Regions from separate parts of the Pseudarthrobacter sp. NPDC055928 genome, predicted to be linked through region 1. Evidence: riboswitches for the same ligand, from Rfam matches in the RefSeq annotation. Region 1 holds a riboswitch; the other holds the start of a gene.
What was found. Region 1 has a riboswitch for thiamine pyrophosphate ahead of thiC (phosphomethylpyrimidine synthase ThiC). Riboswitches for the same ligand answer to the same signal wherever they lie in the genome.
Positions count from the first base shown of each region.

Region 2: another riboswitch for thiamine pyrophosphate. It lies ahead of ACFC25_RS15450 (bifunctional hydroxymethylpyrimidine kinase/phosphomethylpyrimidine kinase); the one in region 1 lies ahead of thiC (phosphomethylpyrimidine synthase ThiC).

Region 1 covers NZ_JBHJZH010000002.1:17,408-22,445, forward strand. Annotated here, with positions in the region: gene ACFC25_RS03195 (hypothetical protein) at 160-597, opposite strand; gene ACFC25_RS03200 (VOC family protein) at 715-1,590, opposite strand; gene ACFC25_RS03205 (amidohydrolase family protein) at 1,697-2,779, opposite strand; TPP riboswitch at 2,855-2,962, shown strand; gene thiC (phosphomethylpyrimidine synthase ThiC) at 2,957-4,768, shown strand; gene ACFC25_RS03215 (alpha/beta fold hydrolase) at 4,773-5,038, opposite strand, start outside.
Region 2 covers NZ_JBHJZH010000012.1:100,754-105,791, reverse strand. Annotated here, with positions in the region: gene ACFC25_RS15455 (Rne/Rng family ribonuclease) at 1-3,330, shown strand, start outside; TPP riboswitch at 3,463-3,559, shown strand; gene ACFC25_RS15450 (bifunctional hydroxymethylpyrimidine kinase/phosphomethylpyrimidine kinase) at 3,542-5,038, shown strand, end outside.

The sequences.
Region 1 (5,038 bases):
TGCACCCGTGGGGCGGGCCATACTTGAGGGTTCGAAGGACAGGATCCAGACGCGGAGAGAGGGGCCACGCAGATCGAGTACCTGTTTATTGTGCCAGATCAGCGCCCGGATTTCGACTTGGGACCGATCCGCCGGACACCTGCGATGCTCCCACGTTGCTCAGGATGACCAGACGTACAGCCCGGTGCGGTCGGCATCCTCGATTCCACTGGCCAGCTCTGCCAGCTGCTGCACGTATTTCCTGGCTTCGGCCGCCCCGAATGGCATGTCGTCCTGGGCCGCCCATTTTTCGGCGACGTCGTCGAGTACATTGCCCTCCCCCTCGGTCTCATAGCTGAGCAGCTCAGCGAGCGCCCGGACCATGGCGGGCGGAACACCCAGCAGTGAATCGCTGGCCACATCCACCATGGCCAGTTCATAGTCCGCACCACCGGCATGCACGGCCGCGCCGGCGAGGTCCCCGAGCTGTTCAATTTCGAAGTCACTGATCCCGGGAATCCGAAGGCCGGGTGTGGCGGGGGAACCGCCGTCGTCCAGTATCCCGGCACGCTTCAGCGCGGCGTCGTGGGTTGAAACAAAGATTTCGGTGAAGCCCATGGGAATCGCCCTCATTCCGTCGACGGTGCGGCTCTGGCAGGCAGCTGCAGAGCTGCCCCGGCCGTTCGGAATCAGCCTAGTACACGGCTCCTTGCTCTCCGGGCCGCCGCACCCGGCTTAGCGCACAGCGACCCGGATGCTGTTTCGCCAAGGGTCCTCGAAGCGCAACTCGGCCCCCGTATGGTGGCTGGGAACCCCCGCGACCTTCAGCCGATCGGCAAGTGCGCCGACGTCGTCTCCGGACGGCACCTCAATGAGCACCTCCCCCAGGCCGAGGGTATCTTTCCGGGGACCGGCGCCGCGGCTGTTCCAGACGTTCATGGCCATGTGGTGGTGGTAGCGCCCGGCGGACACAAAAAGCGCCTGGCCATGCCAGCCCGCCGTCTTCTCGAACCCCAACGTGCCGACATAGAAATCGTGGGCGGTGTGGACGTCGCCTACCTGGAGGTGGACGTGGCCCACCCCGGCGGCCGTCCGCTGCTGGCCCTCAACGGATTCCTGGGTCAGATGCTCCTGCAGGTAGCGCTGCGGAGGCAGTGCCAGGCTGTCCATGACCACGTCCGTTCCATTCCAGGACCAGTTTTTGCGCGGCCGGTCCCAGTAGAGTTCGATGCCGTTGCCCTCCGGGTCGTTGAAATAGAAGGCTTCACTGACCAAGTGGTCCGCACTGCCCGTGAACGAGCGGGGCTCATATTGGGCCGCCGTAGCGACTGTGGCCGCCAGTGCCGCCTGGTCCTCAAAGAGCAGCGCCGTGTGGAACAGCCCGGCCTCGCCCCTGCCAGGAAGAGTCAGCCCGGGGGCGGCGGCCAGATGCACTAGCGGCTTTCCGAGCCGGCCCATGTAGAGGCCACCGTCCTGTTCGGCCACCACGTCCAGGCCCAGTGCGCGCTGGTAGTAGTCAGTCATGAGCTTCATGTCGCCGACCTTCAGCATCACCGTGCCCATGGTGAGCTCGGCAGGTAGAAGGTCCTGGCTGGTGGATTCTGCGGTCATCGAAAACTCCCGGTCCAACGGCCGCCGGATCTCGGAGGCCTCTACTCTTCTAAATTACTTGAAGCTTCAATTTATTCCCAGCTGTACGATGCGTGATCTTCAACGGTCAGCGGATCACCTCGCCCCGCAACACGACGTGCCGGAGCGTGGCGACAGTGGAGGGGACGCGCCGGGGGTCTTCCCCGCACAACACCACATCGGCGCTGGCACCCTCGGAGATCCCCTCAGCGCCGAGCCACGTCCGCGCACCCCAGCAAGCAGCATCCAGGGCCGCCGCAGGAGGGAGGCCTGCCCGGTGCAGTGCCAGGATTTCGTCGGCGATCCGTCCGTGCCGGATGACGCTGCCCGCATCTGTCCCGGCATAGATTCGCACACCCGCTGCGAAGGCTTCGTACACGCGCTCGTACCTGCGTTCCCACAGCGCGTGCATGTGCTCGGCGTACCGCGGGAATTTCGCTTCGGCCTGGCGGGCGATGTCCGGGAAGGTGTCGATGTTGATCAGCGTCGGAACGATGGGGACACCCTGGGCGGCGAGCCGGGGAACGTGCCGGGGCAGCAATCCAGTGGCGTGCTCGATGCAGTCGATGCCGGCGTCGAGCATCTGGTCAAGGGTGGCTTCGGCGAAGCAGTGCGCGGTCACCCGTGCGCCCTCGTCGTGGGCCGCCTGCACGGCATCGCGGACGACGGCGTCGGGAAACGACGGTGCGAGGTCTCCGGCGTCGCGGTCAATCCAGTCCCCCACGAGCTTGACCCAGCCGTCGCCGGCCCTCGCCTGCTTCCGCACGGCCTCCACCAGGCCGTCCGGCTCCACCTCGACGGCGAAATCCCGCAGGTAGCGCCGGGACCGGGCAATATGCCGCCCGGCGCGGATAAGCCTGGGCATGTCGTGACGCTGCTGCAGCCAACGCGTGTCGCTTGCCGCCCCGGCATCACGGACCAGGAGCGTGCCTGCGTCGCGGTCGGTGCGGGCCTGTTCTTCAGCCATCGCATCCGGGACGACGCCGCCGGGTCCCAGGCCAACGTGGCAGTGGGCATCAACGAACCCGGGAAGGACCCAGCCCCCAAGCACAGCATCGGGGGACGTGGGGGGCCTGTGGAACGTGAGACGGCCGTCGACGGACCAGAGGCCCCGCCGTTCCTCATTCGGTCCGGTGAGCACTGTTCCGCTGAATTCGATGATTCCGGCCATGGCAACAGCCTAATCCGCGGAAGAGCCCGCCCACGTCACGGTCAGGAGTGCCCTCCCGCACCTGTGGTAGCTTCATCTAGACCACACGGGAGCCCTTGCAGGGGCTGAGATCAGGCTGACGCAGCCTGCGACCGTTGAACCTGTCCGGGTAATGCCGGCGAAGGAAGTGAGTATTCATTGAGTACACCAGAAACACGGCTGATTGCTGCCCAAAATGAGACGGCCAAGGGGAAAGCCGGCACTGAAACCCAGTCGCTGAAATCCCATTCGTTGGCGTTCATCAGTGACGAGGCCACCGGAATCCGGGTTCCGGTAACGGAAATTGCGCTGGAACCATCGCCCAACGGCGAGGCGAACGGCCCTTTCCGGACCTACCGCACCGCCGGCCCTGGAAGTGATCCGGTAGTGGGCCTGGACCCGTTCCGCTCGGAATGGATCGCGGCCCGTGGCGACACCGAGCCCTACAGCGGCCGGGAACGGAACCTGCTCGACGACGGCAAGTCGGCAGTCCGCCGCGGCGCAGCCTCCGCAGAGTGGAAGGGAGCACAGCCGGTGCCCCGCCGCGCCGTCGACGGCCGGACAGTCACCCAGATGCACTACGCAAAGCAGGGTGTCATCACCCCGGAAATGCAGTTCGTTGCCCTCCGCGAAAACTGTGACGTGGAACTGGTCCGCAGCGAAGTGGCGGCGGGCCGCGCCATCATCCCCAACAACATCAACCACCCGGAATCCGAGCCGATGATCATCGGCAAGGCCTTCCTGGTCAAGATCAACGCCAATATCGGCAACTCGGCTGTGACAAGTTCCATCGCCGAGGAAGTGGACAAACTGCAGTGGGCAACCCAGTGGGGAGCCGACACCGTGATGGACCTGTCCACCGGCGATGACATCCACACCACGCGTGAATGGATCATCCGCAACTCCCCCGTCCCCATCGGCACGGTGCCCATCTACCAGGCGCTGGAGAAGGTCAATGGCGAGGCCAACAAGCTGACGTGGGAGATCTTCCGTGACACCGTGATTGAGCAGTGCGAGCAGGGCGTGGACTACATGACCATCCACGCCGGAGTGCTGCTGCGCTACGTGCCGCTGACGGCCAACCGTGTCACCGGCATCGTTTCCCGTGGCGGTTCCATCATGGCCGGCTGGTGCCTCGCGCATCACCAGGAGAACTTCCTGTACACCCACTTCGACGAGCTGTGCGAAATTTTCGCCAAATACGACGTCGCTTTCTCCCTCGGCGACGGGCTGCGCCCGGGAGCGACGGCGGACGCCAACGATGCCGCCCAGTTCGCCGAGCTGGATACGCTGGCTGAACTGACGCAGCGCGCCTGGGAATTCGACGTGCAGGTGATGGTGGAAGGACCCGGCCACGTACCGTTCCACCTTGTCCGGGAGAATGTGGAACGCCAGCAGGAGCTCTGCAAGGGGGCCCCGTTCTACACCCTCGGACCGCTGGTCACGGACATAGCACCCGGCTACGACCACATCACCTCCGCCATCGGGGCCACCGAGATCGCCCGCTACGGCACCGCCATGCTCTGCTACGTCACGCCTAAGGAGCACCTCGGCCTGCCCAACAAGGACGATGTGAAGACGGGTGTGATCACCTACAAGATCGCGGCCCACGCCGCCGACCTGGCCAAGGGCCACCCCGGCGCCCATGAGCGGGACGACGCCCTGTCAAAGGCGCGGTTCGAGTTCCGCTGGCGGGACCAGTTCGCACTGTCCCTGGACCCGGTCACTGCGGAAGCCTTCCACGACGAAACGCTGCCCGCCGAGCCGGCCAAAACCGCCCACTTCTGTTCCATGTGCGGCCCCAAGTTCTGCTCCATGAGGATCAGCCAGGACATCCGGGATGAGTACGGCTCGGCTGAATCCCAGGCAGCCCTGGCGGAGATGGCGGCCGGGATGCGAGAAAAGAGCGAGGAGTTCCTCGCGGCAGGCGGGAAGGTTTACCTGCCTGACCTGGAGGTGCCTTCGCGCTAACGCGTCAGGAGGCCCGGGCTGACCGGCCGCGGCTGACGTCGCCCACGAACGCCCGGATGGCGTGATCGCCTTCCGCCGAATCCTGGGGCCGGTGCCCGCCCGCAGCAATGCGGTGCAGGGCACCGGTTTCGCGGAGGTATCCGGCGATCTCTTCATACAGCGGCTCCCAGCCGCCGGTCAGCACCAGCGTTGGCACGCCCGGGACGATATGCAGCGGCGCCTCCCAGGCCGGGGCCTGCAGCCGGAGCCGCCGGGCGGAGCGTCGTTCCT
Region 2 (5,038 bases), on a different contig from region 1:
GCGGTAGCCGAGGCTCCGGACGCGCCGAAGAAGGCCACGAGGACCCGGCGGAAGGCCGCGCCAAAGCCGGAAGCCACCCCGGAAGTGACCGCAGCGGATGCCTCTGCGACGCCCGGCGCTGAAGAACCTGCGCTTGAGGCGGCTCCGCCGGTCCGCCGCACCCGTGCGCGCAAAAAGGTAGACGCCGCCGAGCCACTGCCTGCGTTCGCAGCCGAGGCAGCGGCCCCCGAAACGGTCGCTGAGGCAGGGTCCGGCCACGCCGACGGAGCCGCGTCCGCCGTTGCCGCCCCCGAAGCAGAGCCGGAGGCAAAGCCGGTCCGTCGCCGCCGCGTCGCAACCCGCAAGACGTCGGCTCCAGACGTCGCAGCCGTCCCCGGGACCGAGGCGGCGCCTGCGGCTGCTGCAGCAGCTGTTGAAACTCCCGTAGTGGAAACCCCGGCGTCGAAGGCTCCCGAGCCTGAGGCCGCAGTGGAGGAAACCCAGGTGCCGGAAGCGGCAACGGTGGAAACGCCGGCACCCGCAGCTTCCGAAACCACCGCGCCTGACGCTGAAGCCGCAGAACCCGCACAGCCAGCACCGGCCAGCCCGTTCGGCTCCCTTTTCCTGGAGCCCGGGTCGGCAACCTCCGTCCTGTTCCAGGCACCGGACCTGAGCACCGTGGTCCGTCCCGCCCCGGCACCCGCCGCGGCGGCGGAGGAAGCGGAAGAGGACGACGCCGAACTCACCGAAGATGACGACGCCAACGGCCGTCGCAGGCGGCGCAGCCGTGGTCGCCGCGGGCGCAGCCGCGCAGGCGACCGCGACCTCGAGGGCGACAGCGAGGGCAGCGACAATGAAACAGAGGAAGCTGACGAGGAATCAGCGGGCCAGCCAGACGAGGGCGTAACCTCCCGCCGTCGTCGTCGGCGCCGCCGCGGTGACCAGGACCTGGAACTGACCGGTGGCGGGGATGACGATCCGCCCAACACAGTGACCCGCGTCCGCGCTCCCCGCGCCGTGACCGAAGCGCCCGTCAACAACCGCGTGACGTCCGTCAAGGGCTCCACCAGGCTGGAAGCCAAGAAGCAGCGCCGCCGTGAATCCCGCGATACTGGCCGCCGCCGCACCGTCATCACCGAAGCAGAGTTCCTGGCCCGCCGCGAATCCGTGGACCGCCAGATGATCGTCCGGCAACGCGACGACAGAATCCAGATCGCCGTCCTGGAAGACGGCGTCCTGGCCGAGCACTTTGTCTCCAAGACGCAGCAGGACTCCCTGATCGGGAACGTCTACCTCGGCAAGGTGCAGAACGTCCTGCCATCAATGGAAGCGGCGTTCGTTGATATCGGCCGCGGCCGCAACGCCGTCCTGTACGCCGGCGAGGTGAACTGGGAAGCCGTCAACCTCGAAGGCAAGCAGCGCCGGATCGAGAACGCCCTGAAGTCCGGCGACACCGTCCTGGTCCAGGTCACCAAGGACCCCGTGGGTCACAAGGGCGCGCGCCTGACCAGCCAGATCTCCCTCCCCGGCCGCTACCTGGTCTACGTACCCGGCGGCTCCATGACGGGAATCTCACGTAAGCTGCCCGACGTCGAACGCAACCGGCTCAAGCGCATCCTCAAGGACCGCCTGCCGGAGCATGCCGGCGTCATCGTCCGCACGGCCGCAGAAGGCGCCTCGGAAGAGGAGCTCACGCACGACATCAACCGTCTGCGCGCCCAGTGGGAGGGCATTGAAAGCCAGTCCACGTCCACGAAGATCCTTGCCCCGGAACTTCTCTACGGCGAACCGGACCTCACCATCAAGGTGGTTCGGGACGTCTTCAACGAGGACTTCTCCAAGCTGATCGTTTCCGGTGAGGAGGCCTGGGACACTATCGAGGCCTACGTCACGTACGTGGCCCCCGATTTGGTGGGCCGCCTGGAAAAGTGGACCAAGGACCAGGACATCTTCGCGGCCTGGCGGATCGACGAGCAGATCCACAAGGCACTCGAACGCAAGGTCTTCCTGCCCTCTGGCGGTTCGCTGGTTATCGACCGAACCGAAGCCATGACCGTGGTGGACGTCAACACCGGCAAGTTCACCGGCAGCGGCGGCAACCTCGAGGAAACGGTCACCAAGAACAACCTCGAAGCTGCCGAAGAAGTTGTACGCCAGTTGCGGCTCCGCGACATCGGCGGCATTATCGTCATCGACTTCATCGACATGGTCCTGGAATCCAACCGCGACCTCGTCCTGCGCCGCATGGTGGAATGCCTGGGCCGCGACCGCACCAAGCACCAGGTGGCAGAAGTAACGTCGCTGGGGCTCGTTCAGATGACGCGCAAGCGCATGGGCACCGGGCTGCTGGAAGTCTTCGGCGAGCAGTGCGAAACCTGTGCCGGCCGCGGCGTGGTCACCCACGACGATCCCGTGGAGCACCGTCGCGCCAACACGGTGGCTGCCGAGCACCACGTACAGCGTACGGACACTCACCGCACGGACACCCCGCGGCCCGACCAGCGCCCGGAAAGCCAGCGGGCCGACAGCCAGCCCGGCGCACGTGGCGACCGCAAGCGCCGCCGTGGACGCGGAGGCGTTCCCTTGGAGGCGGCACCGTCCGCACCGGTCCAGGTCCACACGGTCCACCCGGATCCCAGCGACGCCGAGCGGCACGCCAAGGCTGAGGCCACCAGGCTGGCCCTGGCCAACATCGCCGCGGCGGCGCACGCAGCGCACCTGCACGACGACGAGGTAGCCCACGCTGCTGGAGCCGCGGCGGCCGGAAGCCCTGCTGCAGCGGCAGCACGGACGACGACGGAGCAGGCCCACGCCGCCCCGGCAGCAACAGGCCAGGCACCAACAGGCCAGGCACCGGCAACAGCCCGCCAGCATGACGCCGACGCGTCCGGACGTCCTGCTGCCGTGCTCACTTTCGGCGGTGAGCAGGTGGCGCTGCCGTTCGTGGAGCACGCGGCAGACCAGCCGCAGCAGCCGGCCCTGACGCTCGACAGGCTCGCGGAAGCCTTCGCGCACCTCGGCGAGCCCGCCGTTGCCGCTCCGGAGCCTGCGCAGGCTGCCCCGCAGCCAAGCACCGACGTGCCGCGTGCTGCGGTAGAGGAGAAGGATTACTCAGACCACACCGCTGAGCAGTCCCGTACCCGCAGGCCCCGCCGCAACCGCAGCGCCAGCCGGGCCCAGGGCGCGGCAAACGCAACCTCGGTAGAACACCACGAGGCAACGCACGCAGCAGCCGGCGGCCACTCCCACGCGGCCAAGGCGCCTGAGCCGGCCACAACCGCCGCAGGCGACAAGAAACAGGCAGAGGCGCCAATCATCCTCGGGGTAGGAGTACCTGCTTCCGAGCTCTGATCCTCCGCAAAGGACATCAGCCAGGATGCCCGGACACGACCCTTCGCAGGGGCGCGTCCGGGCATCGCGCGTTAACGGCTTCATGTGACCAGGCCATTTGACGCCGGGCCGGGCACTGAAACGCTAGGCTTGGTTACCGACACGGGGTGCCGCGCAAGGGCCGGCTGAGATCCACACCCGTTGAACCTGTCCGGCTAGCACCGACGAAGGGATGTCTTCCTTGTCTTCAACTACTGTCCTGCCCCCGGCATCTGTACTCAGCCCGGCAGCGCCGGCCCCGGTCCTCCGGGACGTTCCGCGGGTGCTGTCCATCGCAGGGTCCGACCCGTCCGGCGGCGCCGGCATCCAGGCCGACCTGAAAAGCATCGCAGCCCACGGCGGCTACGGGATGGCCGCGATCACCGCGCTGACAGCGCAGAACACTCAGGGCGTCCGCGCGGTGCACGTGCCGCCGGCCGCCTTCCTGGTCCAGCAGTTGGAAGCCGTGAGCGATGACATCACCATTGATGCCGTCAAAATCGGCATGCTGGGCGATGCCGAGGTGGTGGCCGCGGTCCGCAGCTGGCTCGAAAAGGTGCGTCCCGGCGTCGTAGTCCTTGACCCCGTCATGGTGGCTACCAGCGGCGACAGGCTCCTGCAGGCGTCTGCCGAGGCTGCCCTCCGCGGACTGCTCCCGCTGGCGGACCTGATCACGCCCAATCTCGCTGAACTGGCCATGCTGCTCGGAGAGGCCCAGGCCGGCTCCTGGGCAGAAGCGCTGGAACAGGGCCGGCGGTTGGCGGCGGACACCGGCTCCACCATCCTGGTGAAGGGGGGACATCTCGACGGCGCCGCCTGCCCGGATGCCCTCGTCAATACCGGCGGACTGCTTGCCCAGGAAATTGTGGAGGTTCCGGGGGACAGGATCCCCACCCGGAACAGCCACGGGACGGGCTGCTCGCTATCGTCGGCCATGGCAACGGCACAGGCCCGGCTGGGGGACTGGGAGGCGTCACTGCGGCACGTCAAGCCCTGGCTGGCAGGTGCCCTGGAGTCCTCGGGCAGCCTGGACGTCGGTGCGGGAAACGGTCCCGTCCACCACTTCCACCACCTGCAGGCGGCCACAGGGCCTGCCCTGGAACCGTCCCCGCTCGGCGAGGGCGGCTTCGCCGAGCTCCTCCGTGCGGAGGCCACCGCAGACCTCGCCGCCATCTATGAGCTCGAGTTCATCCGGAACCTCGTGGCAGGAAGCCTGCCCGAAAAGCAGTTCGCCTACTACCTGGCCCAGGATGCCATCTACCTCAATGGATACTCACGGGTGCTGGCACGGACCAGCGCCTTGGCCCCCACCGAAGCCGCACAGCTGTTTTGGGCCCGATCAGCCCAGCAATGCCTGGAGGTTGAATCGGAGCTGCATCGGAACTGGCTCAGTACGCGAACCGTGGAGCCCGTCCTCGGTCCTGTCACGAAGTCGTATGTGGACCACCTGCTGGCCGCCTCCGCATCGGGCAGTTACGCGGTGCTGGTGGCAGCGGTCCTGCCCTGCTTCTGGCTCTACGCCGAAGTCGGACAGACCCTCCACGCGCAATTCCTTGCCGCGGGCGCCCCGGCGGACAACCCGTACGCCGAGTGGCTGCGGACGTACGCCGACGAGGACTTCGCGCAGGCCACCCGTACAGCTATTGCCCTGGCAGACGAAGCCGGACGCCGGGGCTCGGAGGACGAGCGT